2 regions of the Micromonospora sp. CA-248212 genome follow, and region 2 is predicted to be linked to the other one. Evidence: riboswitches for the same ligand, from Rfam matches in the RefSeq annotation. Region 2 holds a riboswitch; the other holds the start of a gene.

Region 1 (15,589 bases), 750 kb from region 2:
GGGTCCCGGCTGGCGTTCACCTCCACGGTCAGCCCGAACCGGTCGAGCAGCTGCGGGCGCAGCTCCCCCTCCTCCGGGTTCATGGTGCCGACCAGCAGGAACCGGGCCGCGTGGCTGACCGAGACGCCCTCGCGCTCGACGTGGCTGCGGCCCATCGCCGCCGCGTCCAGCAGCAGGTCGACGAGGTGGTCGTGCAGCAGGTTGACCTCGTCCACGTAGAGCACGCCCCGGTGGGCGGCGGCGAGCAGGCCCGGTTCGAAGGCGCGTACGCCCTCGCCGAGGGCCTTCTCCAGGTCCAGCGACCCGACCACCCGGTCCTCGGCCGCTCCGACGGGCAGTTCGACGAGGCGCGCCGGCCCGGTCTCGACGGCCGCCCCGACCGGGTGCGGCCCGTCCGGGCAGCCCGGGTCGGGTTCGGCCGGATCACACCCGAAGCGGCAGCCGGCGACCCGGCGCACCGGGGGCAGCAGCGCGGCGAGGGCGCGTACGGCGGTGGACTTGGCGGTGCCCTTCTCGCCCCGCACGAGGACCCCACCGATCGCCGGGGACACGGCGTTGAGCAGCAACGCCAGCCGCATGTCGGCCATGCCGAGCACGGCGCTGAACGGGTAGGTCGTGGTCATGCCCGGTCCTCCAGGTCGCCCTCGCTGGCCAGGTAGGTGTCGCGCAGGCGGTCCAGGGTGGCCGGCTCGGGCTTGGCCCACAGCCCCCGGTCGGCGGCCTCCAATAGCCGCTCGGTGATGCCGCGTAGCGCCCACGGGTTGGACTTCTCCAGGAACTCGCGGGTGGTGTCGTCGAACAGGTACGCGGCGGCCAGGTGCTCGTACATCCAGTCGTCCACCACACCGGCGGTGGCGTCGTAGCCGAACAGGTAGTCCACGGTGGCGGCCAGCTCGAACGCGCCCTTGTAGCCGTGCCGGCGCATCGCGGCGATCCACTTCGGGTTGACCACCCGGGCCCGGAACACCCGCCGGGTCTCCTCGCCCAGCGTGCGGGTCCGCACGTCGTGCGGCATCGCCGAGTCGCCCACGTACGCGGCCGGGGACGTGCCGGTGAGGTGGCGGACCATCGCCACCATCCCGCCGTGATACTGGAAGTAGTCGTCGGAGTCGACGATGTCGTGCTCGCGGGTGTCCTGGTTCTTCACCGCGACCGCGATCCGCGCGAAGGAGCGTTCCATGTCGGCGCGCGCCTCCCGCCCGTCCAGGCCCCGGCCGTACGCGTAGCCACCCCACACCGCGTACACCTCGGCCAGGTCGGCGTCGCTGCGCCAGGTCCGGGCGTCGATCAGCGGCAACAGGCCCGCGCCGTACGCCCCGGGTTTGGAGCCGAAGATCCGGGCGGTGGCCCGCCGCTCGTCACCGTGCTCGGCGAGGTCGGCGGCCACGTGGGCGCGCAGGTAGTTCTCCTCGGCCGGCTCGTTCAGGGCGGCGACCTGCCGGACGGCGTCGTCGAGCAGCGCCACCACGTGCGGGAACGCGTCGCGGAAGAACCCGGAGATCCGTACGGTGACGTCGACGCGGGGCCGACCCAGCTCGGCGGTCGGCACCACCTCGACGCCGGTGACCCGCCGGGACCGCTCGTCCCACACCGGCCGGCAGCCGATAAGCGCGAGCACCTCGGCGATGTCGTCGCCCTGCGTCCGCATGGCGCTGGTGCCCCACACGGTCAACCCCACCGAGCGGGGGTACGCGCCGGTGTCGGCGAGGTGCCGGGCCAGCAGCGAGTCGGCCAGGGCCACGCCGACGTCCCAGGCGTTGCGGCTGGGGATGGCCTTCGGGTCGACGGAGTAGAAGTTCCGGCCGGTGGGCAACACGTTGACCAGGCCCCGGGTGGGTGAGCCGGACGGGCCGGGCGGCACGAACCGGCCGTCGAGCGCACCGAGGGTGTTGGTCAGCTCGTCGGTGGTGCGAACCAGCCGGGGCACCAACTCGGTGGCGGCGAAGCGCAGCACCTCGGCGGCGTCCGGGATCGGCTGGCCGGTCACCTCGGCGACGACCGCCTCGGCCGTGTCGGCGGTCCAGCCCAGGGTCTCCATGCCGACGACCAGCCGCCGGGCGAGGGTTTCGATCAGGTCGATGGCATCGGCGGCGGTGCCGGCCGGCCCGTCCACCGCGTCGGTCAACGCGGCCGGCAGGGCGATCCGCTGGCCCGGCGTGGCAAGCAGTTCCTGTTCGTCGAGGCCGTACGCGGTGGCGAGGGCCTGCCGCAGGCCGGGCAGGGCCTGGACGCCACCCCAGATCTGCGGGGCGCGCAGCACCGCGAGGACCAGGTTGACCCGCGGCTCGCCGGTGGGCGCGTCGGCGAGGATGTGCAGGCCGTCGCGGATCTGCACGTCCTTGACCTCGCACAGGTAGCCGTCGAGGTGCAGCACGAAGTCGTCGAAGTCGTCCGCGTCGGGCATCGCCTCGGTGTGCAGGTCGTGGTGCAGCTCGGAGGCGCGGACCAGGTCCCAGATCTGCGCCCGCACGGTCGGCACCTTCGCCGGGTCGAGCGCCTGCACGGTGGCGTACTCGTCCAGCAGTTGCTCCAGTTTGGCCAGGTCGCCGTAGGTCTCGGCGCGGGCCATCGGCGGCACCAGGTGGTCGATGACCACGGCGTGCGCCCGCCGCTTGGCCTGGGTGCCCTCGCCTGGGTCGTTGACGATGAACGGGTACACCAGCGGCAGGTCCGCGAGGACCGCGTCGGGCGCGCAGCCGGCGGCCAGGCCGAGGCCCTTGCCGGGCAGCCACTCCAGGGTGCCGTGCTTGCCCAGGTGCACCACGGCGTCCGCGCCGAAGCCGCCGTCGGAGACCGGCGCGGCGAGCCAGCGGTACGCGGCCAGGTAGTGGTGGCTCGGCGGCAGGTCCGGGTCGTGGTAGATGGCGATCGGGTTCTCCCCGAAACCACGCGGCGGCTGGATCAGCAGCGCCACGTTGCCGAAGCGCAGCCCGGCCAGCACGACGTCCCCGCCGTCGGTGTACAGCTCGCCGGGCGGCTCGCCCCAGTGTTGCCGCATCCGCTCGCGCAGCTCGACCGGGACCGCCTCGAACCAGCGCCGGTACGTCTGCCCCGGTATCCGCGCCTCGGCGGCGGCCAACTGCTCCGGGGTGAGCCACTCCACGTCGTGCCCGCCGGCGGCGATCAGCGCGTGGATCAGCGCGTCACCGTCCGTGGGCGGCGGCGTGCCGCCGAGGTCGTAGCCCGCCTCGGCGAGCGCGGCGAACAGCCGGACCGCCGAGGCCGGGGTGTCCAGCCCGACGGCGTTGCCGACCCGCGAGTGCTTGGTGGGGTACGAGCTGAGCACCACGGCGATCCGCTTGTCGGCGTTCGGCACGTACCGCAGCCGGGCGTGCCGCACCGCGATCCCGGCGACGCGGGCGGCCCGCTCGGGGTCGGCGGCGTACACCGAGAGACCGTCGGCGTCGACCTGCTTGAACGAGAACGGCACCGTGACGATCCGGCCGTCGAACTCGGGGATGGCCACCTGCATCGCCGCGTCCAACGGGGACAGTCCGGCGTCGCTGGCGGCCCACTGCTCGCGCGTGCTGGTGAGGCAGAGCGCCTGGATGACCGGCACGTCCAGGGCGGCGAGCGCGCCGACGTCCCAGGCGTCCTCGTCGCCGCCGGAGGAGGCGTCGGCGGCGACCGCGCCGCCGGCCGCGAGGACGGTGACCAGCAGCGCGTCGCAGCGGGCGAAGAGCCCGAGGGGGCCGGCGCCGGCCGTCAGCCCGCGCAGCGAGCCGCAGAAGATCGGCAGGGGGTTGCCGCCGGCCGCGCGGACCGCCTCGGCCAGCACGTCGACGAACACGGTGTTGCCGGCCAGGGCGTGCGCCCGGTAGAAGACGATTCCGATGGTGGGCCGACCCGGTTCGGTGGGGTGCTCGCCGTGCACGCCGTACGCCGGGGTCGGCGCGGGCGGTGCGAACCCCTCCCCGGTGAGCAGGACCGTGTCGGAGAGGAACCGGGCCAACTCCCCCAGGTTGTCCGGGCCACCCTCGACCAGGTACGCGAGGGCCTGGGCGACCACCCCGGACGGCACCGTGGAGACCGCCATCAGCTCCGCGTCGGGCAGCGCCTCGCCGCCAAGGACGACCGTCGGCACGCCGCTGGCGAGCACGGCGGCGAGGCCGTCCGGCCACGCCTGCCGACCGCCGAGTAGGCGTACGACGGCGAGGTCGACCCCGTCGAGCAGGGCGGGCACCTCGTCGGCCGCCACCCGGGCAGGGTTGGCGAGCCGGTAGTCGGCGTCGCTGGCGCGGGCGGCCAGCAGGTCGGTGTCGGCGGTGGAGAGCAGCAGAATGCGCACGGCAGGCTCCGGACGGTAACGTCGGCGCGCTCGCGGAAGCGGTTCGGCGACGACGTGCGGGTGGGCGCGGGGTTCAGCGGGCACCGCGACCCGGACCGCTCACCGGCACGGGGCCGGCGGCGACGGGTGGCGTGGCGCGGAACTCAGCGGGAAACGACGCCCAAGCGAGCGGATGCCGGCGCGGTTGTGCGGCCGGGTCGGGGCGCGGCGGTGCGACCGCCGCTCGGGGTACGACGGTGCTCGTGGGTGCGCAAGACGCCATGCGTCATCGGGTCCTCCTCGGGTGTCCACGCCCTGGGGTACGTCCCGACGGCCGAAGTATCCTGGCTTCCGGATCGACGCTCTCCCCCGGCCTTCCAACCGCAGACACACGGCCGTGACTCGCGAGGGGGGATCACTCCCCGGTGACAGTGGCGGGACCGCGTCGGATTCGCACCGACTTCCTTCACTGCCGTCAGGCCGCGAATGCTGCCACACCCTCGCGCCGCCGGTCAACGCGGACCCCGGTGCCGCCCGGTCACGAGCACCACATTGACCTGCGAAGATATCGGGGCGAGTCACTCACCCGACGATGCTCATCGAGCGCAGCGCCAGCCCTTTCGGTCGACATTGACGGCACGCCCCACCACGTGAACGCTGGCGCCACGATCGGCGGCGGTGAGCTGATCCTTCCACCCGTCCTCACGCTCATCCAGCGATCACTCGCGCAGGCGAAACCCGCTTGAGCCCGGTTACGGCCTGACCGGCTCAGCGGGCGTGGCGTTCCGGGTGGGCCCGATTCCACACCCGCATCCGCTCCGGGTAGCCGGTGCGGGCCGCCTCGTACAGCGGCACCGCGTGTTTGCGGGCGATGTCGCCCGCTGCCCGGGGTGTGCCGGTGCGGCGACGGATCCACTCACCGTCGTAGGCGATCGCGACCACGGTGGTGTCGGTGGCGGTCGTCTCCGGTTCCAGGTAGAACTCCACCCCTCGCCGGCTGGCGACGAACGCCTCCAGCGCGGCGAGGTCGTCCCGGGTGGCCTCACGGTCCAGCTTCGTCGGGGTCGCCTCGCCGCCGCGAGACCGCCGGTTGAACCAGCCCATGCCCAGCCCCTCTCCTTCGACGCCACTCCCAGTTCAGCACCGATTCCTGGCAATAGGCTGCACGGCGGGTGGGAGGAATCTGACTCCGCTGGGGCGGAACCCGACGGGCGCGGGCGGTGTCATCAGTGCGAGTCCGACCGGAGGTTCCCCTGGACGACGACGTGCTCGTCACCCGCGCCCGAGCCGGTGACCTGGAGGCGTACGACCTCCTGGTCGCCCGGCACACCGCGTCCGCGTACCGGACGGCGGTGCTGCTCGGCGCGGGTTCGGACTCCGAGGACGTCGTCCAGGAGGCGTTCGTGAAGGGCTACCGCAAGCTGTCCCGCTACCGGGGAGAGTCGTCCTTCCGCTCCTGGTTGCTCGCGATCGTCGCCAACGAGACCCGCAACCTGCACCGGTCCCGCACGCGCCGGGAGGGCCTGGTCCTGCGGGCGGCGGCGAACCCCCCGCCCGAGGTCGCCGAGGATGACGCCGTTGACGCCGTCCTGGCCGGCGAGCGGCGGGCCGCGCTGGTGGCGGCCCTGCGGCAACTGCCGGTACGCGACCGCGAGGTGATCGTCTGCCGGTTCTTCCTCGATCTCGGCGAGCAGGAGACGGGCGTCATGCTGGGCTGGCCCCGGGGAACGGTGAAGTCGCGTACCTCACGGGCACTGGCGAAGCTGCGCGCCCTGCTCGCCGACGAGGAGGTGCGTCATGGATGACCTCACCCGGGACGGCCTGGAAGCGGAGCTGCGTGACCTGGGCGTCTGGTTGGACACGCCCGTCACGCCGGACGTGACCGCACGGGTGCGCGACCGGCTCGTCGGGGACGTACGCGGGCGACGTCGGTGGCGCTCCCTGGCCGCGGCGGCGCTCGTTGCCCTGCTGGTCGCGGCGCTGCCGCCGACGCGTGCGGCCGTCGCCGACGCGGTCGGCGAGGTGCTGCGCTTCGCCGGCGTCGGCATCGTCACGTCGTCCACGCCGTCGCCGCCCGAGGACGAGCCGTCGCCCCTGCCGTCGCTGCGGATGGTGGGGCTCGACGAGGCGCGGCGGGCGGTGCGCTTCCCGATCCGGGTGCCGGCCGCGCTCGGGCCGCCGGAGCGGGTGTCGGTCGCCGACCCCGACGGCACCGGCGCGTACCGGGTCGCGACGCTGCTGTACGAGGGCGGCGGGGTGCGTCTCGACGCGTTCGACGGTCGTCTCGACCTGACCTTCCACAAGCGGACCAGCCGGCCGGGTGCGGAGTGGACGCAGGTCGACGGTGACTTCGCCGTCTGGGTCGACGGTCCGCACGTGCTGTCCTACGTCGACCGGTCGGGGCAGATCCGCCGGGAGACCGCACGACTCGCCGCGTCGACCCTGATCTGGGAGCAGGCCGGCGTGACCTACCGGCTGGAGGGCGCGCGCAGCATGGCCGAGGCGCTCGAGATCGCCGGCTCGCTCCCCTAGGAACCCGCCCGGCCCGACCGGTGTCTCTCTGGTACGGGACACGTCCTTGTGGGAGGGAGCAAGATGATCACTTGGGGCAGGTTTCTGCTGGGGTCGGTTCTGGTGCTGGCGGGCTGCGGCACGGCCGGTGACGGGCCGGCGACGACTGCCGGCGGTCCAACCACTGCGGCGGTCGGCTGCGCGTCGCGGGTCGAGACGGGGTCGCTGCCCGACTGGGCGGACGAGGGGTTCCACGGGGACACCCGCATGCCGCACGTCTTCGGCGCACGGGGTGAGATCGTGGCGGTGCTGTTCGGCCACCCGCTGGCGCAGGTCCGACCGGACGCGTCGAGCAACAAGATCCTCTGGGTGGCCCGGCCCGCCACGGCCTCGCCGCCCCCGGGCGCCTCGACCAGCCTGAAGATCATCGCCACGTTGGACGGCACCGACACGCGAGTGACCCACGAGGTCGCCGGCGGGCCGGCGCCGTCGATCATCGACATGCCGCGAGCGGGGTGCTGGCATCTCGACCTGAGCTGGGGCGGGCGCGCCGACACGATGGATCTCGTCTACGCCGAGCGGAAGCCGTGACGACGGGGAAGAACCCCTCCCGCCATATCCAACATATACCGCATGGGGGGACTTGCGACAAGGCCCCCGCTGTGCCGCAGAATGGCCCGTCCAAGGCCATGACCTGCGCAAACGGGAGCCATGAAGATGAACGTGTCGTCGGCGGCGGCCAGTGTGTTCGACCTCCCCGAGAACCTCGCCGCCAAGGCCGACCCGGCGCTCGTCGCCCGGGACGAGCAGCACTTCGCCGTGATCGCGGCGAGCCTTCAGCGGTCGATCGCCGACCTGTCCGACCGCCTGGACGCCGAGCGCCGGGCACCGGCGGGCAAGGGTCGGCAGGCGGTCGTCCGGGACGAGGAGGTCCGGCGGCTGACCGCCCGCCTGCGCGCGCTGCGCCGTTTCGGTCTGGATCTGTGTCTCGGTCGCATGGTCCACGCGGACGACCCCGAGCCCGTCTATATCGGACGGTTCGGCCTCAGCGACGGCGATGGCCGCCGGCTGCTGCTCGACTGGCGTTCACCGGCCGCCGCGCCGTTCTTCGGAGCGACCCACGCCAACCCGATGGGCCTCGCGAGCCGACGCCGGTATCGCTGGACCCTCGGCCGGATCAGCGACTACTGGGACGAGGTGTTCACCCCGGACGGGTTCGAGGGGCACGCCGCGCTGGACGACCAGTCGGCGTTCATCGCCAGCCTCGGCGGCAACCGCTCGGCCCGGATGCGCGACGTGCTCGGCACCATCCAGGCCGACCAGGACGCCATCATCCGGGCCGGATCACGCGGCGCGCTCGTCGTCGACGGCGGTCCGGGCACGGGCAAGACCGTCGTCGCCCTGCACCGCACCGCGTACCTGCTCTACTCCGACCCGCGCCTGCGGCAGGGGCGCGGCGGGGTGCTGTTCGTCGGGCCGCACCAGCCCTACCTGGCGTACGTCGCCGACGTCCTGCCCAGCCTCGGCGAGGAGGACGTGCAGACCTGCACCCTGCGGGACCTCGTACCGCAGGGCGCCTCGGCCGCCGCCGAGAGCGACCCGGAGGTGGACCGCCTCAAGTCCTCGCTCGACCTGGTACGGGCGATCGACGCGGCCGTCCGCTTCTACGAGGAGCCGCCGACGACGGCGCTGACCGTCGCGGCCGGCGACACCGACATCCGGCTGAGCGCCGACGACTGGGCCCAGGCGTTCGAGGCGCCCGGACCGGGCACCCCGCACAACGAGGCCCGCGACGAGATCTGGGACGAACTGCTGAGCATCCTGCTCGGCAGGTACGACGGCGACGAACCCGAGGACCTCGTCCGCGCGTCGCTGCGGCGCGACGCGGAACTCCGTACCACGGTCAACCGCGCCTGGCCGCTGCTCGACGCGGCCGACATCGTCGCGGACCTGTGGTCGGTACCCGCCTATCTGCGCAGGTGCGCCCCCTGGCTCGGTCCCGACGACGTCCGCCGGCTCCAGCGCGCCGACGCCCGCACGTGGACGGTGTCCGACCTGCCGCTGCTGGACGCGGCACGACAGCGGCTCGGCGATGCGGAGGCGTCAGGGCGTACCCGCCGCCGCGACGCCACGATCGCCGCCGAACGGGAACGCATGGCGACGGTGGTCGACGAGCTGATCGAGGCGCACGCCTACGACGACGGCGAGGGCGTGCTGTCGAGCCTGCGCCAACTGGACCTGCAGGACGCGCTTGTCGACGAGGCCGTGCTGCCGGGCGTCGCCGCGGATCTGCTGGCCGGCCCGTTCGCGCACATCGTGGTGGACGAGGCGCAGGAGCTGACCGACGCGCAGTGGCAGATGCTGCTGTCGCGGTGCCCGTCGCGCAGCTTCACGATCGTCGGGGACCGGGCCCAGGCCCGGCACGGATTCACCGGGTCGTGGCGGGAACGGCTCGCCCGCGTCGGGCTCAACGAGGTGACCCTGACCTCGTTGACCGTCAACTACCGGACGCCCCGGGAGGTCATGGCGCAGGCCGAACCGGTCATCCGGGCCGTACTCCCGGACGCGAACGTGCCGACCTCGATCCGCGGCAACGGGATCCCCGTCACCCACGGATCGGTGCGCGACCGGGACGCGATCGTCGACGGCTGGCTCGCCGAGCACGCCGAGGGAATCGCCTGCGTCATCGGCGACCCCACGTTCCGGCCGGCGACGAGTCGCGTCCGGTCGCTGAGTCCGGAACTGTCCAAGGGGCTGGAGTTCGACCTGGTCGTCCTCGTCGATCCGGAGGCGTTCGGTGAGGGCGTCCAGGGGGCGGTCGACAGGTACGTCGCGATGACGCGCGCGACCCAGCGGCTCGTCGTGCTCACCGATTAGGCTGCCGGACGTGCCAAACGACGTGCGGGAGGCGGCGGCGCACAACAACGCGCAATGGTGCGACGTGGTGTGCGCCAGCCACGGCCTGGTCGGCCGGATCGACGCCGACGCGTGGTCGGTGCCCCGCCGCTCCCCGCCCTGGTATCCGGACGCGGTCACCCTGCGCCCCGGCGTCGACCCCGAGGCGCTGCTCGCGCGGATCGACGCCGGGGCCGGCGCGTCGGTGAAGGACAGCTTCGCCGACCTCGACCTCGCGGCGTACGGGTTCCGGGTCCTCTTCGACGCGCAGTGGATCCACCGCCCGCCCACCGAGCCGCCGACCGGCGTGCCGCTCGACCGGGTCACCACGGCGCGAGGGCTCGCGGAGTGGGCGAGCGCGCACGGCGGCGGGGAGCTGTTCCGCCCGGCGCTGCTGGCCGACCCGGGCATCCGGGTGCTGGCCCGGCACGACGGGCGGGGCGCTGTCGTGGGCGGGGCGGTGGTCAGCGGCGACGATCCGTCGGGCGTCTCCAACCTGTTCAGCACCAGCGACGATCCGGACGAGATCTGGCTGGCGATCTCCGCCACCCTGCCCGACGTACCCCTGGTCGGCTACGAGTCCGCGCCCGACCTGCCCCCGGCCCGCCGAGCCGGCTTCCACCCCGCGGGCCTCCTGCGCATCTGGCTCCGTTGATCATGAAGTTATTGCCACGACACGCCGACATCGATGGCAACAACTTCATGATCAACGCCGGCGGGACGGGGGTGGGGGACGGCGTCAGCCCAGGCGGGTCAGGTCCTCCGGGGTCAGGTGGAGGGCGGCGGCGGCGATGTTCTCCTCGAGGTGCAGCGGGTCGCTGGTGCCGGGGATGGCGAGGACGTGCGGGCCCTGGTGCAGGGTCCAGGCCAGGCGTACCTGCGAAGGGGTGACGCCGTGGTCGCGGGCGACCGCCTCGACGGCCGCGCCCGGCGCGGCGGTCGCTCCCGCCTCCCGGGACGTTCCGGCCAGCGCGAAGAACGGCACGTAGGCGACTCCCCGCTCGCCGCAGGTCCGGACGAAGGCGTCCTGTTCACGGTAGGCGTCCACGCCGTAGTTGTTCTGCACGCAGACCACCGGCGCGATGCCGGCCACCTCATCCAGCTGCTCGGGCCGGACGTTGGACAGCCCGAGGTGCCGGATCAGCCCGGCGTCGCGCAGCTCGGCCAGGGCGCCGAACCGCTCGGCCAGCGGCACCGCCCCCGGCCCCCGGCCGAGCCGTAGGTTCACCACGTCGAGCTGGTCGCGGCCGAGACGACGCAGGTTCTCCTCGACCTGCGCGCGCAACTGCGCGGGGGTGAACGCCTCGGTGAACCCGTCCACCGGGTCGTAGCCGAAGCCGACCTTGGTGGCGATCACCAGATCCTCGGGGTACGGGGCGAGGGCCGCCCGGATCAGCTCGGTGGCGTACCGGGCGGGACCGGTGCCCACCCGCAGGGTTCCGCCGGGCGAGACGTAGAACGCGGCCGTGTCGAGGTGGTTGACGCCCAGCTCGACAGCGCGGCGCAGCAGCGCGATCGCGCGATCGAGGTCGGGGTTCGCGGTGATCCGCATCGAGCCGAAGCCCATCCGGCGCACCGTGCGGTCGCCCAGGGTCCAGGTGCCCGCCGCGGCGGCGGTGATCTCGTCGATTGGCATCGGGCGACCGTAGCCAGCACGGGCGCGCGGCGCACTCGGCCACGCGCCCGATACCGGCACGCCCTGATCCGGGCTAGTTTTGTTGTGCTGCCGACGACTGCTCCCGGTCGGCGGCGCGCGGCGGACGCAGCGCCGGCACCAGCGCCAACGTCGGCAGGAGCAGCAACGGCACCACCAGCAGCGCCCGCAGGACGCCGACGTGGTCGCCGAGCAGCCCCAGCAGCGGCGGGCCACCCAGGAAGGCCGTGTAGCCGATCACGGCGACGACGCTGACCCGTACCGCCGCGTGCGCCTCCTCGTCGGCCGCCGCGCTCATGCCGACGGGGAAGCCGAGTGACGCGCCGATCCCCCACAGCGCGACACCGACGATGGCCACCGGTCCCGAGCCGGCCAACACGGCCAACGTCGCGCCGGCGGCGGCGAGCAGGACGGTGCCGGTGAGGACCGGCACCCGCCCCCAACGGTCCAGCGCGACCGTGCCGGCGGTGCGACCGAGGGTCATGCCGACGACGAACACGCCGAAGACCGCCGCGCCGGCCGCCTCGCTCAGGTCCCGGCCGTCCACGAACGCGACCGCCAGCCAGTCGTTGGCGCTGCCCTCGGTGAAGGCCGCCACCAGCACGAACAGCCCGATCAGCAGGGTGCGCGGCTCGCGCCAGGCGGCGAGCTGGGCCCGCCGACGACCGGCCGGGGTGGTGTCCGTCGGCCCGTTGGCCGCGTCCACGGCGGGCTGGGGCAGGTACGCCCGGGACGCGAAGACGGTGCCGACCAGGACCACCACGGCCACCACGGCGAGGTGCGCGCCCACCGGCACGTCCAGGCGGGCCGCGCCGGCGCCGACGCCCGCGCCGGCCACCGACCCGAGGCTCCAGGCCGCGTGGAAACGGGGCATGACGGTACGCCCCAACCGACGCTCCACCGCCGCGCCCTCGACGTTCATCGCCACGTCACACGCGCCGGAGCCGTAGCCGAAGGCGACCATCCCCAGCGCGACGACGGCGGCCGACCCGGCGACCGTCGCGCCCAACCCGGCCACGATCAGGCCCACCGCGACCAGCACGGTGGCGAGGGTCACCGTGCGGGCGGAGCCGAGGCGCTGGGCGAGCAGCCCGGACGTCGGCATGGCGAGCAGCGCGCCGACGCTCAACGCGAGCAACAGCAGCCCGAGGCGGCCGGCGGACAGATCCAGCGCCTCCCGGACGGCCGGCACCCGGGAGAACCAGCTACCGACGGCCAGGCCGTTCAGGGTGAAGGTCAGGGCGACACCGTTGCGGGCGAGCACGATGGCCCGCGTCGGCGCGGCGGCGTCCGGGGCGACGGCGGGACTGGTGGGGGCACTCAAGGGGGTGGTCCTCTTCCTGGGGGGTGATCTCCTGGCACGATCGCACACCTGAGAGCGCTACCACCACAAGCGGGCCCCGCCCCTTACCGCAGGCCCGCAGCTCGGGGGATGATGGCTGGCAGGCGCACGCCCGCCGGGGGCGGGCGTCGTCGGGGAGGACACGATGACGGCAGCGGCACCGCGCCCAGCCACCCTGGAGGACGTCGCCCGGGCCGCCGGAGTGTCCCGGTCCACCGCCTCGCGGGTGATCGCCGGCACCGGGTTCGCCTCGCCGGCCGCCCGGGCACGGGTGGTGACGGCCGCCGACCAGCTCGGCTACGTGCCCAACCCGGCCGCGCGCGCACTGGTCCGCGGCGGCGGCGTACGGCTGGTGGTGGCCGCCCTGGGCACCAGCGCGGCCGTGCTGGACGACCCGTACGTGGACCGCGTGGTCGGCTCGGCCGCCCGGGTGTGCGCGCCGGCCGGCGTCGGGGTGGCCCTGCACTGGCTGCCGCTGGGTGACCCGCGCGGCCTCGACCAGCTCGCCGCCGACCGCAGCGTGTGCGGGGTCGTGCTGGTCAACACCACCGAGGACCTGCTGGCGGCCGTACCCCGGGCGCTGCACGGCCGGATCGCCTCGATCGGCATCGGCTCGGCCACAGTGCCGTCGTTCGACGTCGACAACACCACCGGCGCGGGCGCGGTGTTACGCCACCTGTACGGCACGGGCCGCCGCCGGATCGCCATGGTGACCGGTCCACGGTGGCTGCCGTGCGCGCAGCGGCCGGTGCGGGCGTACCGGCACCTGATGCGCGAGGCCGGCCTGCCGGAGCGGGTCGTGCGGGGGGACTTCACGGCGGCGCGGGGCCGGGAGGCGGCCGGCGAGGCGCTGCGGCGCTGGCCGGACGTCGACGCGATCTACGCGATCAGCGACGAGACGGCCCTGGGCGTGATCGCGGAGCTGCGCGAGGACGGCGTCCGGGTGCCCGGTGACGTCGCGGTGGCCGGCTTCGACGACATCCCGCTGGCCGGCATGACCGCGCCGGCGCTGACCACCGCGAGCCACCCCGTGGGCCGGATCGCCGCCGCGGCGGCCGCCGCCGTGCTGGCCGGTCGCCCGGGAGCGCCGGTGACGCTCTTCCCGTCCGACCTGGTGGCCCGGGACAGCGCCTGAGCGGCCGCCCGGTTAACCGGCGGCCGGCCGGGTAACCGCCTCGCACCTCTCGTCGACCGCGAGGAGTTGGTGGCCCGTGTCCGACCCCGTGCCGCCGAGCCGGGCGCCCGCGCAGGGTCACCGGCACGGCCGGTTGACCACCCGCCCACACCCGCCGGTGGTGACCGGGCCGAGCGGCATCGTGCCGCTGCCCGGCGGTGACGGTGGTCGGCCCGCGATGGCGTACGTGCCGGAGCCGGCCGCCGACGGGGCCGCGTACCGGCTGGTGGTGCTCCTGCACGGGGCGGGTGGTTCCGCGCGGCACGGACTGGACCTGCTGCTCGCGGAGGCGGACGCGCAGCACCTGCTGCTGATCGCCCCGCAGTCGTCGGCGACCAGTTGGGACCTGATCGCCGGTGGCCTCGGGGTGGACGTCGGGCACATCGACGCGTTGCTGGCCAGCGCGTTCGACGGCTACCCCGTACAGGGTGTGACGCTCGGCGATTTCTCCGACGGAGCCTCGTACGCGCTCTCGCTGGGCCTGGCCAACGGCGACCTGGTCGACGCGGTGCTGGCCTTCTCCCCCGGCTTCGCCGCGCCGCCGGTCGTCCGTGGGCGACCACGGATCTTCGTCTCGCACGGGGTGGACGACCCGGTGCTGCCCGTCGACGTGTGCAGCCGCCGCTTCGTGCCGCACCTGCGCGGAATCGGCTACGACGTCACCTACGAGGAGTTCACCGGCGGCCATGAGCTGCCCGCGGAGATCCGGGCGAGGGCCACCGGGTGGCTCACCGGGTGACCCCCGGTGTCGGTCAGACGGCGGGTAGGCCGAGGGCCGCGTCCACGCGGGCCAGGACGGCGACGTCGTCGTCGGGATGCACGCCCCGCAGCAGGTCGATCGCCGTCGCCCGGACCTGGCCGATGATCATGGCGAGGGGGAGGGTCTGGGTCGACCCGAAGAGCTGCCCCGCGGTACGGACGGCCGCCAGCGCCGCCTCGTCCGCCCGCAGGGCGTGCCGGTCGGCGACCTCCTCCTGCCCGTCCAGGTCGGCGGCGAGCGCCGCGCCGGCCTCCCGGACCGCCTCCACCAGGCAGCGCAGCGCGTCGCCCAGCTCGGGCGGGGTGGAGGTCCCGAGTCGACTGAGCGTCACGCCCGCGCGGGCCAGCACCCGGACGTTGCGGACCACGTAGTCGATCTGCCGGACCGACTCGTCCACCGACCGCAACCGGCCGATGTGTCGGCGTCGGCGCACGTTGAGCCGCAGCGCCTCGCCGGCGGCCAGCACGCCGTCCCGCAGCCCGTCGACCCGGGCGTCCATGCCCCGGGCGCGCGCCAGGGCGGCCACCGCCGCCGGCTCGTCGCGCCCGTCCAGCGCGTCGGCGATCCCGCCCAGCAGGCCGGCCAGCTCGTCGAACGTGCGCCGCACCTCGACGACGAGCGGCGCGAGCGGGTGCCGGGCGTCGACGAGCAGGCTGACGGCGAGCGCCACCGCGCCGCCGATCAGCGCGTCGACGAAGCGGAACGGCACCAGCGACCCGTCCGGCGGCGCGACCACCACCAGGTAGAGCGCGGAGACGGCGGCCTGTACGAGGGTGACGCCGGTGGCCCCGAAGGCGACCGCGAGCAGGACGGTGAGCAGGATGACCGTGCAGACCGTCCAGGTGCTGCCGGGGCCCAGCGCCTGCACGACCAGGTCCGCGACGAGCACCCCGGCGGCCACCCCGAGCACGACCTCGACGGCCCGCCGGATGCGCTGCCCACGGGCCTGACCGAGGACGATCAGCGCGGCGGCCGGCGCGAAGAAC
Region 2 (15,589 bases):
GAGTCCCGGTACTTCCTGGAGCGGGCCCGCAACTACGTCCACCTCTTCGACGCCAAGACGAAGCTCTTCCAGGGCCGCGACGCGGCCGGCACGTTCCTCGCCGGTGACCCGCTGGACTGGGGTGGCGTCTACACCGAGACCAACGGCTGGAACTTCGCGTTCACCGCACAGCAGGACCCCCAGGGCCTGATCAACCTGTACGGCGGGCAGAAGGCGCTGCGGGACAAGCTCGACACCTTCTTCGCGACGCCCGAGAACGCCGACCACCCCGGCGGCTACGGCGGCGTCATCCACGAGATGATCGAGGCCCGCGCGGTGCGGATGGGACAGCTCGGCATGAGCAACCAGCCGTCGCACCACATCCCGTACCTGTACGACGTCGCCGGCGCTCCGGCGAAGACCCAGGCGGCCGTGCGCGAGATCCTGCGGCGTCTCTACGTGGGCAGCGAGATCGGTCAGGGCTACCTGGGCGACGAGGACAACGGCGAGATGTCGGCCTGGTACGTCCTCAGCTCGCTGGGCATCTACCCGTTGCAGGCCGGGTCGACCCACTGGGCGATCGGCTCGCCGCAGTTCACCCGGATGACCGTCCACCGCCCGACCGGCGACATCGTGGTCAACGCCGCGAACAACAACAACCGCAACGTGTACGTGCAGAGCGTGAAGGTCAACGGCAAGAAGCAGCGCGACGTCTCCGTCGAGGTGTCCGCGCTCGCCAGGGGCGGAACCATCGACTTCCAGATGGGACCGAACCCGTCGTCGTGGGGCACCGGTCGCGACGCCACACCCCCGTCGCTGACCAGGGGCGACGCCGTACCGCAGCCGTTGCAGGACGTCACCGGGCCGGGCCTCGGCACCGCCACCGTCAGCGGCGGTCCGGACGCGTCGACGCTGTTCGACGACTCGTCCACCACCCAGCTGACGACGTCGTCGGGCACGCCGCAGATCGGCTGGACGAGCCGTGGCGGACGGCAGAAGCCGACCTACTACACCATCACCTCCGGCGCGACCGTGGGCGACCCGGCGGACTGGCGGTTGCAGGGCTCCACCGACGGCCTGACCTGGAGCACGCTGGACGCGCGGGCGGGCGAGGTGTTCCGCTGGCGCAACCAGACCCGGCCGTTCCGGATCGACAAGCCCGGACGGTACTCCCAGTTCCGCCTCGTCGTGACGAAGACGGTCGGCGTGGCCCAGCCGACCCTCGCCGAGATCGAGCTGCTCGCCGGGGGTGACCTCGACCTGGGCGGCGGTGACATCACGGTGACCGCCACCGATGGCGTGCACGCCCGCTCCGGCGCGCCCGCCACGGTGGCCCTGGCCACGGTCACCGGTGGCGTCGCCGACGACTACCGGGCCACGATCGACTGGGGTGACGGGTCACCGGCCACCGAGGGCACCCTGACGCTGAGTTCCCGGGAGGTCTACCGCGTCAGCGGCGAGCACACCTACGCCACGCCGGGCTACCACCAGGCGAGCGTCACGGTGACCGACGGCGTCGGTCAGGGCTCGGTGACGGTCGGCGTCGACGTCGCGTACGCGGCGAACTCCGGCCTCACCGCGGCGTTCGACAGCGTGTGTGTCGGCGACGAGGGCACCCTCGCGGCGGACTGCGACGCGAAGTCGTGGGCGTACTCGCGGGCGGCCCTCGCGGCGGCCGGCGTGACCCAGGGGCAGCGGCACCAGGTGCCGGGCACCGCGCTGGGCTTCACCCTGCCGCAGGTCCCGGCCGGGCAGCCGGACAACGCCACCGGCAACGGCGCGACGATCGCGCTGCGCCTGCCGGCCGACGCCAAGAGCATCTCGTTCATCGGTGCCGGTACGCAGGGCAACCAGGCAACGACCGGCACGGCGACGTTCAGCGACGGCAGCACCGCGAGCATTCCGATCCAGTTCAGTGACTGGACGCTGGGCGGCAACGCCAACGGGACGCCGTCCTACGGCAACATCGTCGTCGCGAAGTCCGCGTACCGGCTCAGTGGCACGAGCCGCGACGGCGCCCAGCCGTTCCTGTTCGCCACCACGCCGTACCAGATCCCGGCGGGTAGGACGCTGGTCTCGGTGACCCTGCCGACGCAGACCGGCGACCCGCGCTCGGCGGGCCGGATCCACGTGTTCGCCGTCGCCGACGACGGCACGCCGGCCGCCGCGCTGGTGACCGCCGCCCCGGGCGACCAGAGCGTCGACGCCGGGCAGGTCCTCACGGCGAACCTCGGATCGGTGACCGGCGGTCTTCCCGACCCGACCGGCTACCACGCCCGCGTCCAGTGGGGTGACGGCACGGTTCCGGACGACGCCACGATCGGTGCGGACGGCGCGCTGAGCGGCCGGCACACCTACGCCCGTGCGGGCGCCTACACGGTGCGCGTCACCGCGTGGGACACGGTGTCCAGCAGCACCGCGAGCTTCACCGTGACCGTCCGGCGGGCCGGGGCGGCCACCACCCTCGCGGTGTCCGGCACGCAGTCGGTCGCCGCTGGGGACGCGGTCACGGTCGTCGGCAGCGGGTTCGCCGCCGGCGAGCGGGTGACGGTGGGCCTCGCGGCCGGCACGACCCGCGAGGTGACGGTCTCGGCGTCCGCGACGGGCACGGTCCGCGCGACCGTCGCGACCTCCGGGGACACGCCACCGGGGCGGTACGCCGTCCGCGCCACCGGCGCGTCCTCCGGTACGCCGGCGACGGCAACCGTGCAGTTGACCGTGGGCTCGACGGACCCGGCCTACCAGCCGCGCCTGTCGTTGCCCACGCCGTCCGCGCCGCGCGGCACGTCGATCACGGTCGACGGCTCCGGCTTCGCGCCGAACGAGGAGATCACGGTCAGCCTCGGCGACGGCCGTCGGGTCGGCACGGTACGCGCGAACGGTGACGGCATCGTCGCCGGCGGGACCGTCGGCGTCCCGGACGCGACGGAGCCCGGGGTCACCAGCGTGACGCTGTCCGGGTCCCGCTCGAAGGCGACGGTGTCCCGACCGTTCACGGTCACCGTCACGAAGTAAGCCGGAAGCACATCAGTCGGGCGGGCCGTTCCTCACGGCCCGCCCGACCTGCGTTCCAGGCCCGCCGGGCGTGTATTCCAGGCCCGCCGGGCCCTGTGTTCCAGGCCCGCCGGGCGTGCGTTCCAGGCCTGCCCGACACCCGTCCGGGCCGCCCGATCTCAGCTCTGAGCCGCCCGATCTCGGCTCCGAGGCGCGGGTCGCGCGACTGCCCGCCGACCTCGCTGCCCCGGATCTGGGGCAGCTCGACAGGAGCCGTGGTAGACCCTCGTCACCCGTTCGCCGGTGCCGGTGCCGCGTCCAGGCGGAACTGCCAGCTCGGGCCGTGGCCGGTGAGTCGGACGATCGCCAGCGGCGCGACGTCGAACTGCCGGTACGTGGCCAGCGGCAGATCCAGGGCGTGCACGAGCGCGACCCGGATCACCAGCGGGTGCGTGACGGCGGTGACCCGTCGGCCGACGTCGCGCTGCGCGTCCAGCCACCGACCGACGCGCTGGCGTACCGCGAGGATCGACTCACCGCCGTGCGGCGCGGCGTCCGGCGTGGACAGCCATTCGCGCAGCGCGTCCGGCCGCGTCGCGGCGATCTCCGCGAGGGACCGGCCCGACCAGTCGCCGTAGTCACAGTCGGCCAGGGCCGCCTCGACGGTGGGCGCGAGCCCGAGAACCTCGGCGGTCTCGACGGCCGCCGCCGCGGGGCTGGACAGGCATGCCACCGCGTCGCCTGCGCGACGGCCCGCAGCGGCGGGGGACAGGGCGAGGGCGGCACGCCGGCCGCCCTCGTCCAGGCTGTCGTTCCCGCCGAACCGGGCCTGCCGCAGGGCGGCGGTGTGACCGTGGGCGACCAGCCGCAGGCTGGTGGCGCTCACCCGGCCAGTCGTGCGTCGGCGACCGCGCGCTGGCGGTGCATCAGGGCGGCGAAGAGCAGGCCTATCCCGGTCCACAGCACCATCTGGGTGCCGAGCGAGGCGAGGCGGAAGCTCCACAGCAGCGTCGCGGGGAAGTCGCCGGGGACCTCCTGGAACGACGGCAGCGCCACATAGGACACGACGGTGACCAGCAGGAAACCGCCGACCGCCGCGCTGGCCCGCAGCCACACGGGCGCGCGCTCACCCACCGACCGGTAGCCGAGCGAACCGGACCAGACCGCGACCAGGCCGAGTACCACCATCAGCAGGTAGGTGACCGTGCGCTGGTTGATGGTGGACGGGTCGCCGACGGCCGGCGGATTCGGCGGGTACTTGAGGAACGGCACGATCACCGTGCCGAGCAGCGCACCGCCGGCCAGCAACAGCCCGGACCGCCCGTCGTCGGCGGTCCGCCGACGACGGGCCAGCAGGACGTACGCGCTGGCCAACAGGCCGCCCATGGCGGCGCCGAACAGGCCGGTGGCCAGGAACAGGCCGCCGCGTTGGCCGTTGCGGCCGATCAGGGCCTCCTCGCCGTGCTGGTGCCCTTCGGCGGCCTCCTCGGCGTGCTGGTGCCCGTCGGCGGCGGCCTCCGCGTGCGTGGCCGCCTCCTCGATGGCGATGGCCGCCTCGACGTGTGGTTCGCCGACGACGTAGGCGAACGTCCCGGCGATCAGGCCGGCCACCAGGCCGGCGAGCAGCCCGCGCAGCAGGACCGTGACGAACGTGGGTGCGGTGCCGGTGTCGCTCAGTGGCACGGGACACCGAGCAGGTGCCGGCCGTCGTGCATCAGCTCGTGCAGGTACATCCCGCTGCGCGAGACCGCCCCCTGATCGAAGGCGACGAGGTAGGCCAGCAGGGCGAGCACGGCGACGGTGGCCAGGACCGTCCACAGGAGACGGGTCGGGACAGCGGGGTGCGACAGCGGCTGGCTGGACGTGGAGCTGGACATGCGTGAACGAACCTCCTCGGGGATGACGCGTCCCCATCGCAAGGCTGCGGACGACCGAGCGTCCTGGCTCGCGCCCCCCGGGCTGGGGGCCGCTCACAGTGGCGCGACCGCGCCGGATTCTCACCGGCTTCCCTCGCGTCGCCGCAGATAGTGGGTCGACCGTATCGGTGCCGGTTCGCCTCGGTCAAGCCGATGGCGACGGTCGGGGCGGCACCGCCTCGTCGGCCGGCTCCGAGCCGATCGACGAGGGTCGTCATCGGCGACCGCGACACGCCGAACCCGACATGTGGGGTGTGACAAACGTGCTCGCCCCTATATATGGTGTCGACCGCAGCTGGTTCGTCCACTCCTGGTGAGTGGTCGAGGCAAGAGGGAACCCGGTGCAAGTCCGGGACTGTCCCGCAGCGGTGAGTGGGAACGACCGCCGTCATCAGCACTGGGCCAACGGCCTGGGAAGCGACGGCCAGTAGGTGACCGGGCAGGCCCGGTCGCGCCCGCGAGTCCGAAGACCTGCCAGCGCGCCGCGTACCCGACCCTCGGGTGCGCGGCGGTCCGAGGCCGCGCGGAACGGCTGACGCCACCTCGCCCACGCCCGCGCTGGCCTGGCGTCGACGGCGTCCGTCTCCCCGCGTCCGAGGGCCCTTGAGGTCTCGAACTCCCGAGGAGTGAGTGGTGACAGTCACCCAGGTGGTCCCGGTCAGCGGCGAGGCCGCGCGGCGGACCCCGATGCAGGTGCGCAAGCGCGACGGCGGCACCGAGGCCGTGGACGTGAACAAGATCGTCCGGGCGGTCGAGCGGTGGGCCGACGACCTGACCGAGGTCGACCCGATGCGGGTGGCCACCCGCACGATCAGCGGCCTCTACGACGGCGCGACCACCGCCGAGCTGGACCGGCTGTCCATCCAGACGGCGGCCGAGATGATCGGTACGGAGCCGCAGTACTCGCGCCTGGCCGCGCGGCTGTTGGCCGGCTACGTCGACAAGGAGGTGCGGCGCCAGGGCATCACCTCGTTCAGCGCGGCGATCCGGGCCGGCCACGCCGAGGGTCTGATCGGTGACGAGACCGCCGCGTTCGTCGCCGCGCACGCGGAGACGTTCGACGACGCTGTCGACCCCGACGGCGACCGCCGCTTCGAGTACTTCGGCCTGCGCACCGTCTACGACCGGTACCTGCTGCGTCACCCCACCACCCGGCTGGTGCTGGAGACGCCGCAGTACTGGCTGCTGCGGGTGGCCTGCGGCCTGTCCCGTACGCCGGACGAGGCGGTCGACTTCTACCGGCTGATGTCCAGCCTCGCCTATCTGCCCAGCTCGCCGACTCTGTTCAACTCCGGCACCCGACACACCCAGATGTCCTCGTGCTATCTCGTGGACTCGCCGCGCGACGAGTTGGACTCGATCTACGCGCGCTACGCCCAGGTCGCGAACCTGTCCAAGTTCGCCGGTGGCATCGGCATCGCGTTCTCCCGGGTCCGGTCCCGTGGCGCGCTGATCCGGGGCACGAACGGGCAGTCCAACGGCATCGTGCCGTGGCTGCGCACACTGGACGCGAGCGTCGCGGCGGTCAACCAGGGCGGGCGGCGCAAGGGCGCGGCCTGCGTCTACCTGGAGCCGTGGCACCCGGACATCGAGGAGTTCCTCCAGCTCCGGGACAACACGGGCGAGGACGCCCGGCGTACGCACAACCTCAACCTGGCCAACTGGGTCCCGGACGAGTTCATGCGCCGGGTCGAGGCCGACGAGATGTGGTCGCTGTTCGACCCCGACGAGGTGCCCGAACTGCCCGATCTGTGGGGCGAGCGGTTCGACGCCGCGTACCGGGCCGCCGAGGCGGAGGGCCGCTACGTGCGGCAGCTGCCGGCCCGCGAACTGTACGGGAAGATGATGCGGACCCTGGCCCAGACCGGCAACGGCTGGATGACCTTCAAGGACGCGGCCAACCGGCTGTGCAACCAGACGGCCGAGCCGGGCAACGTGGTGCACCTCTCCAACCTCTGCACCGAGATCATCGAGGTGTCCAGCGACGACGAGACCGCAGTCTGCAACCTCGGCTCGGTGAACGTCGCCGCCCACCTGACCGATGAGGGCATCGACTGGGAACGGCTGCGCGCCACGGTGCGTACGGCGGTGACGTTCCTCGACCGGGTCATCGACATCAACTACTACCCGACCCCGCAGGCGGCGGCGAGCAACCCCCGTTGGCGGCCGGTCGGGCTCGGGCTGATGGGGCTGCAGGACGTGTTCTTCGCGCTGCGGCTGCCGTTTGACGCACCGGCCGCGCGGGAGCTGTCCACCCGGATCAGCGAGGAGCTGTACCTGACCGCGCTGGAGACCTCCGCCGACCTGGCCCGCGACTTCGGCGCCCACCCGGCGTTCGCGCAGACCCGGGCCGCGCGGGGGCGCCTGCAACCGGACCTGTGGGGTGTCGAGGGTACGCAGGCCGCACGCTGGACCGCGCTGCGTCAGCGGGTGCGGGAGTACGGGCTGCGCAACTCGCTGCTGGTGGCGGTCGCGCCCACCGCGACGATCGCCTCGATCGCCGGCTGCTACGAGTGCGTCGAGCCGCAGGTGTCCAACCTGTTCAAGCGCGAGACGCTGTCGGGGGAGTTCCTCCAGGTCAACACGGCTCTCGTACGCGAGTTGAAGGCCCGCGGTCTGTGGACCGAGCAGATCCGGTCGGCGATCAAGCGGGCCGAGGGCTCGGTGCAGTCCGTCATGGAGCTGCCGGCCGACGTGCGGGAGCTGTTCCGTACCGCGTGGGAGCTGCCGCAGCGGGCGCTGATCGACCTGGCCGCCGCCCGCGCGCCCTTCATCGACCAGTCCCAGTCGCTGAACCTGTTCCTGGCCTCGCCCACCATCGGCAAGCTCTCCTCGATGTACCTGTACGCCTGGAAGACCGGTCTGAAGACCACCTACTACCTGCGGTCCCGGCCGGCCACCCGGATCCAGCAGGCCACCGTCAGCGCGGTGCCGCCCGTCCTCCCCGTCGCGGTCGACGCCGAGGCGCTGGCCTGCTCGCTGGAGAACCCCGAGTCGTGCGAGGCGTGCCAGTGACCGTCGCCGACACCACCACGGACAGCACCACCGACGCGAGGACCACGCACATGCTGCTCGACCCCGGGATGGACCTGACTCTCCGTCCGATGCGCTACCCGCACTTCTTTGACCGGTTCCGGGACGCCATCCGCAACACGTGGACGGTCGAGGAGGTCGACCTGCACGCCGACCTCGCCGACCTGGACCGTCTGTCGCCGGCCGAGCGGCACCTGGTCAGCCGCCTCGTCGCGTTCTTCGCCACCGGCGACACGATCGTCGCCAACAACCTCGTGCTCAACCTGTACCAGCACGTCAACAGCCCCGAAGGTCGGCTCTACCTGTCGCGGCAGCTGTTCGAGGAGGCCGTGCACGTCCAGTTCTACCTGAACCTGCTCGACACGTACGTGCCCGACGAGACCGAGCGGTTCGCAGCCTTCGCCGCCATCGAGAACATCCCGTCGATCCGTCGCAAGGCCGAGTTCTGCTTCCGCTGGATCGACTCCCTGCACGACCTGCGGGAGCTGCGTACCCGCGAGGACCGGCGGACCTTCCTGCTCAACCTGATCTGTTTCGCCGCGTGCATCGAGGGGTTGTTCTTCTACGGCGCGTTCGCGTACGTCTACTTCCTGCGCTCCCGTGGCCTGCTGCACGGGCTGGCGTCGGGGACCAACTGGGTGTTCCGCGACGAGTCCATGCACATGGCGTTCGCGTTCGACGTCGTCGACACCGTACGCGCCGAGGAGCCCGATCTGTTCGACGACGACCTGGCCGACCAGGTCCGCCGGATGCTCACCGAGGCGGTCGAGTGCGAGGTCCAGTTCGCCGAGGACCTGGTGGGCCAGGGGGTGCCCGGCCTCACCCTGGCGGACATGCGCCAGTACCTGCAGCACGTCGCCGACCGCCGGCTCGCCCAGCTCGGGATCGCGCCGCACTACGGGTCGGCCAACCCGTTCGCCTTCATGGAGTTGCAGGACGTGCAGGAGCTGTCCAACTTCTTCGAGCGGCGGGTGTCGGCGTACCAGGTCGGGGTGACCGGCACGGTCGCCTTCGACGACGACTTCTAGAACCCCCACCCCACCCCCGGCCCCGCCCCGTCGATCATGAAGTTGTTGCTCCCTATCGGCGTGTCGGGGGCATTGACTTCATGATCAACGTCGGCGGCGGACGGGTGTGGGGATGGGGTGGGGGTGTTTTTGGGGGTGGGAACCCGGGGGAGTTAGGCGGGGGTGCAGGTGGGGGTGGTGGTCGGAGGGCTGGTTGAGGTGGTGGAGCTGAGGTAGCCGGCGGTGGTCGAGGTTCCGGGCGCGAGCTGGCCGTTGTAGGCGGCGTTCGCGACGGTCACCTGGCTACCCGACTGGGTGAGGGTGCCGTTCCAGACCTGGGAGACCGTCTGCCCGCTGGCGAGCGTCCAGGTGACCCGCCAGCCGTTGAGCGCCGACGATCCGGAGTTGGTGACTGTCAGCCGTCCCTCGAACCCGCCCTGCCAGGTGTTCACCACGGCGTTGGTGACCGCGCAGGACGTCCCGGCCGGGCTCGTCGGCGTGGGAGTGGTCGTGGGCGTCGGGATGGGCGTGGGCGTCGGGTCCGCGGTCGGACTCGGCGTCGGGGTGGGCGTCGGAGTGGGCGTGGTGCCGTTGGCCTGGAACTGCCACCAGTTGAGGTTGAACAGGGTGCCGCTGCCGCCCGTGAACCGCAGGTACAGGTCCTGGGTGCCGGTGGCGCCGGAGACCGGGCAGGAGACGGTCTGCCACGTCTGCCACGCACCGGTGCCGGGTACCGCGCAGCTGCCCACCCGGGTGCCGGTGGGGCTACCGAGGCGCAGTTCGATGGTGCCGCCGGACGTCGCCGAGGCGACCCGCGCGGAGAAGGACGTCGCGCCCGTACCGAAGCCGACGCCCTTGACCTTGATGTAGTCCCCGTTCTCGATCCACCCGACGTTCATCCCGCCCTCGCTGGCCGGCTCGGTCTCGATGCCGGAACCCCAGGCGATGGTCTCGGCCTCCTGCCGCACGTACGGGTTCAGCGTGCCGATCTGCGGCGCGCCCGTCGTGGTCATGTTGATCGTCGGGATGGTGCCGTTGGTGTTGTACGTGAACTTCTCCACGGCCACCGAACGGGTGTAACCGCCACCGCCCGGCAGCGCCCCGTTGTGGTAGAAGAAGTACGAGCCGCCGTTGAAGTCGATGACTCCCGGGTGGTTGGTGAAGCTCGCGCCCTGGCGGGGCATGACCGTGCCGCGATAGGTCCACGGGCCGGTCGGGCCGGTGGCGGTCGAATATCCGATGAACTCGGAGCAGCACTCCGCCGCGAACACGTTGTAGTAGGTGCCGTTGCGCTTGTAGACCCAGGGGCCCTCCTCGTAGAGGGTGGGCCGGCTCGCGTTGCCGCTGCGGGCGCCGAACCCGGCGGTGGTGAGCGGGATCTTGGTGGCGCTGCCGCTGTAGGAGATCATGTCGGCGTTCAGCCGGACGTACCACAGGTTCGGGTTGCCCCAGTACAGGTACGCCTGACCGTCGTCGTCGATGAAGACCGTGGGGTCGATCTCACCGTTGCCCACCAGGGGGCGGCCGATGGCGTCCCGGAACGGCCCGGTGGGGCTGTCGGCGACCGCGACGCCGATGGCCATCGAGTTGGTCGCTCGGGCGGTGACCGGCACGTACCAGTAGAACTTGCCGTTGCGGGCGACGACCTGGCCGGCCCACGCGTTGGCGCTCGCCCAGCTGAAGGTGGCGAGGCTCAGTGGCGAGCCGTGGTCGGTCCAGTTGACCATGTCGGCGGACGACCACACCCGCCAGTCCTTCATGGTGAAGTACGAGGAGCCGTCCTCGTCGTGGCCGGTGTAGAGGTAGACGCGTCCGTTGTGGACCAGGGGCGCCGGGTCGGCGGTGTAGATGTGCTGGACGATGGGGTTGTCCGCGCGGGCGGCCGTGGCCGGCATCAGCGTCGAGACGAGTAGCAGGCTCGTGAGCCAGGCGAGACCGCGCCGGAGCCGGGTCGTGGTCCGTGGTGGCGGTGTGGGGTGCATCGGTACCTCCAGGGTGGGTCACGACGGGCGGGCGGCCCGCCGCGTGCGCTGGCGGCGTGTCGCGGGTGTCGTCGCGGGTCGCTCGGGTGGGGCGGCGGCGGTGCCGCGAGCACGGCAGGAGGGGATCGGGTGTCCACCCTGGCTCCCGCGTGCGGCGGCCCGCCGTACGTCGACGGCGGTGGTCAACGCCCCTGAGGGGAGGCCCGGTCACCCACCAGCGGGCGTTGGTCATGCACTACTCCATCGACCTCGGTGGATCGAGTGGAGCGGTGAAGCGTGCCCTTCGCCTCTGCGGCCCGAGGGTAGTCTGTTATCGCTAACATTCTCAAGCGATGGATGGACCTGGATTTCGCTCCGGCCTCACGGACGGGGCGGCGTGGGGCTCGCACCAGGGGTCGGTGGAGCGGTCAGCGCTGCAACCGGGTGGGGCTCCCCGGTCCGCTGCGGCGCACCAGCCACGCCTCCGTGATGTGCGTGAACATCGCCTGCGCGGCGCCGTCCGGGTCGTGGGCGGCGATGCGCTCGTAGATGCGCCGGTGCCCCTGGTTCGACGCCACGCACATGGCCCGCTCGGGCTGACCCATGTACCGGGCGGTGTTGACGACCTGACTCTCCAGGGACCGGACGACACCCCGGGCGATGCGGTTTCCGGACGCCTGCATGACCGTGTCGTGGAAGGCGCGGTCGTGCTCCTGGTAGGTGACGTGGTCGTCGACCAGCTCGTCCATGCGGTCCACCAGGGCGCGTAGCCGGTCGATCGCCGCCTCGTCGGCGAGGCGGGCCGCCACGTTGGCCATGTCGGACTCCAGCACCCGGCGGGTGACCACCAGGTCGTCCAGGATCGCCAGGGTGTCGTCCTCGGCGATGGTCGCCGCGAGGACGAGTTCGTCGAGCATGTCCCACGACGAGGGTGGGGTGACGAGCGTTCCGCTGCCCTGGCGGACCTGCACGAGCCCCTTCTCCTGCAGGATCTTCACCGCTTCCCGGATGACGGTGCGGCTCACCGAGAAGGTCTCGCAGAGCACCGGCTCGGGGGGCAGTGGCGTGCCCGAGGGGTGTGCTCCCTGGACGATGCGGGTCACCAACTCGGCCGTGATCGCCTGGGCCAGATTCGTCGGGCGACGCGTCCAGTTCGGTGTCGCCGTGCCGTTGACGGCCGACTGGTTCGATGTCGTCACGTTCACCTCCGCGTGGCCGCGGGAGCGGGCCCACAAGTCCGCCCCAGTGTACGGGCAACCGTTGACGTCAGACGTCATACGAGTTACGTTCTCGTCAATCTTGCATCGACGGCCGGCGTCTCGGCCACTCCCCATATGAAGGTGAGCAACGATGAAGCAACGAGCAGTGTGGTCCGCGGTCCTCGTTGCAGGGCTGGCCCTGACAGGCTGTGGAAGCGCGACAGGTTCGGGTTCATCGTCCGAAGGCTCGGACAAGAAGCTGGTCGTCTGGGACTGGAAGTCCGGCGAGGCCAGCTCCGCCCAGTACGTGGAGAAGGCCAAGGCCGACTTCGCCAAGAAGCACAAGGACGTCAAGGTCGAGTTCGTCGCCCAGCCGTTCGAGGAGTACTACACGCTGTTGGGCGCGGCCCTCCAGTCGGGCAAGGGGCCGGACGTCATCCTGTTCAACGGTGGCGGCCAGATCCGCGACCGGGTGGCCTCGCTCCAGCCGCTCGACGAGTACGTCGGCGAGGACCGGCAGCGGCTGGCCGGCTGGGAGGCGTTCGCGAAGGACGGCAAGACGTACGCCTCTCCGGTGACGCTGCAGGGCCACCCGATCTACTACAACAAGACGCTCTACGAGAAGGCCGGTCTCGACCCGGCGAAGCCCGCCACGACCTGGCAGGAGTTCGTCGCCAACTGCGGTGTCATCACCAAGCAGACCGGCGCCAAGTGCTTCTCCGTCGGCAACAAGGAGGGCTACGGCATCCAGTTCTTCCTGTCGGCCATGGCATCGGGCGTGCTGACCCCGCAGGAATACGACAACTGGATCGCCGGCAAGCGCGACTGGAAGTCGCCGAACGTCAAGCGGCTCTTCGAGCTGTGGAAGGAGACCGGCACCGCCAAGCTGAACAACGACGGCGCGAACTCCACCGCCCTGTTCAACGACGCGTTCGCCGTGTTCCAGTCCGGCAAGGCCGCCCACATGATCGGCCTCATGTCCGACATCGGGCACTGGAAGGACTTCAACGAGTTCATCACGCCGGAGAAGCTGGGCGTGATGATGGCCCCGACGGTGACCAGCGGCGTGACCCCCAGCCTGCCGTACGACGGCGGCATCGGGTACGCGGTCGCCAAGTGGACCAAGGACCCGAAGGTGGCCGCCGACCTGGTGCGCTCGCTGAGCTCCACCGAGGCGCTGAAGGCGTTCTACGCCAACGCCGGCGCGATCACCGCGGACACGACGATCGACGTGTCGGCGAGTGGGCCGGCCGTCACCACGATCGTCTCCGCGCTCAAGACCGGCAAGCCGGCGGTGCACGTGGCGCTCTCCTCGAAGTCGCTCGACCTGATGGGCCGCCTCTCGCAGCAGTTGCTCAGCGGCTCGATCAGCGTGGACGAGGTCGTGAAGCAGATGGCCGCCTCGGACACGGCGGGCTGATCTCGTGACGATCGGCAAGTCGCTCCCGTCGGTCCGCTCGGCTTCGGCCGGGCGGGCCGGCGGGGTCCCGCCCTCCGCACCGCCGCCTCGCGACCGCGCCGTCTCGCGGCGCGCCGCCGGCGGCCGACGCGCCGAGCAACTGGCGCCCTTCGTGCTGGTCGCCCCGGCCGTCCTGATCCTCGTGCTGCTGCGGCTGTACCCGCTCGCGCTCGGTGTCAACTTCTCCTTCACCGGCGACGGCGACCGCGACGGGGCGATGGTCGGCTTCGACAACTACGTCCACCTGCTCCAGGATCCGCTGTTCCAGCAGGCGCTGCGCAACGTGGGACTGCTGGTCCTGCTCCTGCCGGTGGCGGTGGCCATTCCGGGTCTACTCGCCACGTTCATCTACCTGCGCGTGCCGGGGCACCGGTTCTACCGCAGCGTCTACTTCTTCCCGGCCGTGCTGTCCCCGGTCATCGTCGGCGCGATCTTCAATCTGCTGCTCTCGTTTGACGGTCCTGTCAACGTTGTCCTGTCCACGGTGGGCATCGGGCCGGTGGACTGGCTCGGTGATCCGGACGTCGCCATGTTCGCGGTCGTCGGTGTGCACGTGTGGGCGACCTTCGGAATGGCCCTGGTCGTCTTCCTCGCGGGCTTCGCGACCCTGGACGCGGCCCTGCTGGACGCCGCCCGGGTGGACGGCGCGTCCCTGGCCCAGGTGATCTGGCACGTGATCATTCCCAGCCTGACCCGCACCATCCAGTTCGTCTTCGTGACCACGATGATCGGGATGCTGACGTCCATGTTCGGCCTGCTCTACGTCATGACCAGTGGCGGTCCGGAGGGCTCGACCTACCTGCCGGAGTACTACATCTGGATCCAGCAGGGTCGGATGAACCGACCGGCCCTCGCGTCGGCCGCGTCCACCGTTCTGTTCGTCATCATGCTCGTCGTCGGGCTGCTCCAGCTCAAGCTGCTCCGACGCGCGGGGAGGGAGGACTGATGTCCCGCGTCCGACTGGGCAGATGGTTGCTCGTGATCCCGATGGGGCTCCTCGCGGTCGCGACGATCTACCCCCTCCTGTTCACGGCGAACGTCGCCATGAAGACCCGCCGGGAGTACATCCTCGACCGCTTCGGTCTGGCGGACTCCCTGCACTTCGAGAACATCACCAAGGCGTGGACCAGCGTCGGCATGGGCCGGTACACCGCCAACTCGATCCTCGTGGTGGGTTGCGCGGTGTTCCTGCTGCTGCTGTTCGGGTCGATGGCCGGCTTCGCGCTGAGCCAACTGCGCTTCCGGGGCTCGACGGCGCTGTTCATCGGCTGCCTCGCGGCGCTCTTCATCCCCTTCCAGGTGATCATGGTGCCGCTGGCCCGGGTGATGGCCGACAGCGGCCTGGTCGACACGTACCCGGGACTGATCCTGGCGTACGTCGCGCAGTTCCTGCCCTTCACGGTCTTCCTGATGACCAGCTACTACCGCACCATCCCGGCGGAGATCGTCGACGCGGCCCGGATCGACGGCAACACCGTGTACGGCGTCTACCGGCGGATCATGCTGCCGCTGGGCGCTCCGGCGCTGCTGTCCGTGGGCATCCTCAACACGCTGTTCTGCTGGAACGACGTGCTCATCTCGCTGCTGCTGATGCCGTCGGCCGACCACCGGACCCTCATGGTCGGGGTGACCTCGCTGCGGGGGCAGTACTCCGAGGACATTCCCACCTTCGCCTCCGGGGTGCTCATCGCCGCGATCCCGGTCCTGGCGGTCTACCTGTTCCTTCAGCGCCAGATCGCCGACGGCGTCGCCGCTGGTTCCACGAAAGGCTGACATGCGCATCACCGGGTATCGAACCCTGACGACGGTCCAGGAGTGGGGCCGACCCGTCGGCGACGCCAACGGCGTGTTCCCCGACGGCGTGACGACACTGCCGATCACCATCGTCGAGACCGACGAGGGGATCGACGGCATCGGCCTCGGGCCGCACGTGGAGATCGACAAGATCTTCCCGGCCATCGAAGGGGAAGATCCCCGCGCGGTGTCCACCCTGTACGACCGGATGCTGCGGCAGACGTTCAAGGCCGGGCACGCCGGCCTG

What was found. A riboswitch is a leader RNA that binds a small molecule or an ion and turns the genes downstream of it on or off. The one in region 2 is predicted to bind cobalamin.
Region 1: linked by a shared signal. The riboswitch ahead of cobN (cobaltochelatase subunit CobN) and the one ahead of ACQP03_RS14155 (ribonucleoside-diphosphate reductase subunit alpha) in region 2 are both predicted to bind cobalamin.

What each region holds. Positions count from the first base shown of each region.
Region 1 covers NZ_CP192023.1:3,708,588-3,724,176, forward strand. Annotated here, with positions in the region: gene ACQP03_RS17835 (VWA domain-containing protein) at 1-623, opposite strand, end outside; gene cobN (cobaltochelatase subunit CobN) at 620-4,288, opposite strand; cobalamin riboswitch at 4,583-4,759, opposite strand; gene ACQP03_RS17845 (hypothetical protein) at 5,036-5,371, opposite strand; gene ACQP03_RS17850 (RNA polymerase sigma factor) at 5,497-6,072, shown strand; gene ACQP03_RS17855 (hypothetical protein) at 6,065-6,799, shown strand; gene ACQP03_RS17860 (hypothetical protein) at 6,863-7,369, shown strand; gene helR (RNA polymerase recycling motor ATPase HelR) at 7,496-9,655, shown strand; gene ACQP03_RS17870 (hypothetical protein) at 9,666-10,328, shown strand; gene ACQP03_RS17875 (aldo/keto reductase) at 10,413-11,309, opposite strand; gene ACQP03_RS17880 (MFS transporter) at 11,383-12,651, opposite strand; gene ACQP03_RS17885 (LacI family DNA-binding transcriptional regulator) at 12,815-13,804, shown strand; gene ACQP03_RS17890 (alpha/beta hydrolase) at 13,881-14,582, shown strand; gene ACQP03_RS17895 (FUSC family protein) at 14,596-15,589, opposite strand, start outside.
Region 2 covers NZ_CP192023.1:2,957,178-2,972,766, forward strand. Annotated here, with positions in the region: gene ACQP03_RS14135 (GH92 family glycosyl hydrolase) at 1-2,994, shown strand, start outside; gene ACQP03_RS14140 (histidine phosphatase family protein) at 3,263-3,859, opposite strand; gene ACQP03_RS14145 (CbtA family protein) at 3,856-4,656, opposite strand; gene ACQP03_RS14150 (CbtB domain-containing protein) at 4,647-4,850, opposite strand; cobalamin riboswitch at 4,886-5,025, opposite strand; cobalamin riboswitch at 5,169-5,382, shown strand; gene ACQP03_RS14155 (ribonucleoside-diphosphate reductase subunit alpha) at 5,577-7,904, shown strand; gene ACQP03_RS14160 (ribonucleotide-diphosphate reductase subunit beta) at 7,955-8,950, shown strand; gene ACQP03_RS14165 (family 43 glycosylhydrolase) at 9,103-10,911, opposite strand; gene ACQP03_RS14170 (FadR/GntR family transcriptional regulator) at 11,319-12,089, opposite strand; gene ACQP03_RS14175 (ABC transporter substrate-binding protein) at 12,241-13,509, shown strand; gene ACQP03_RS14180 (carbohydrate ABC transporter permease) at 13,514-14,494, shown strand; gene ACQP03_RS14185 (carbohydrate ABC transporter permease) at 14,494-15,321, shown strand; gene ACQP03_RS14190 (mandelate racemase/muconate lactonizing enzyme family protein) at 15,323-15,589, shown strand, end outside.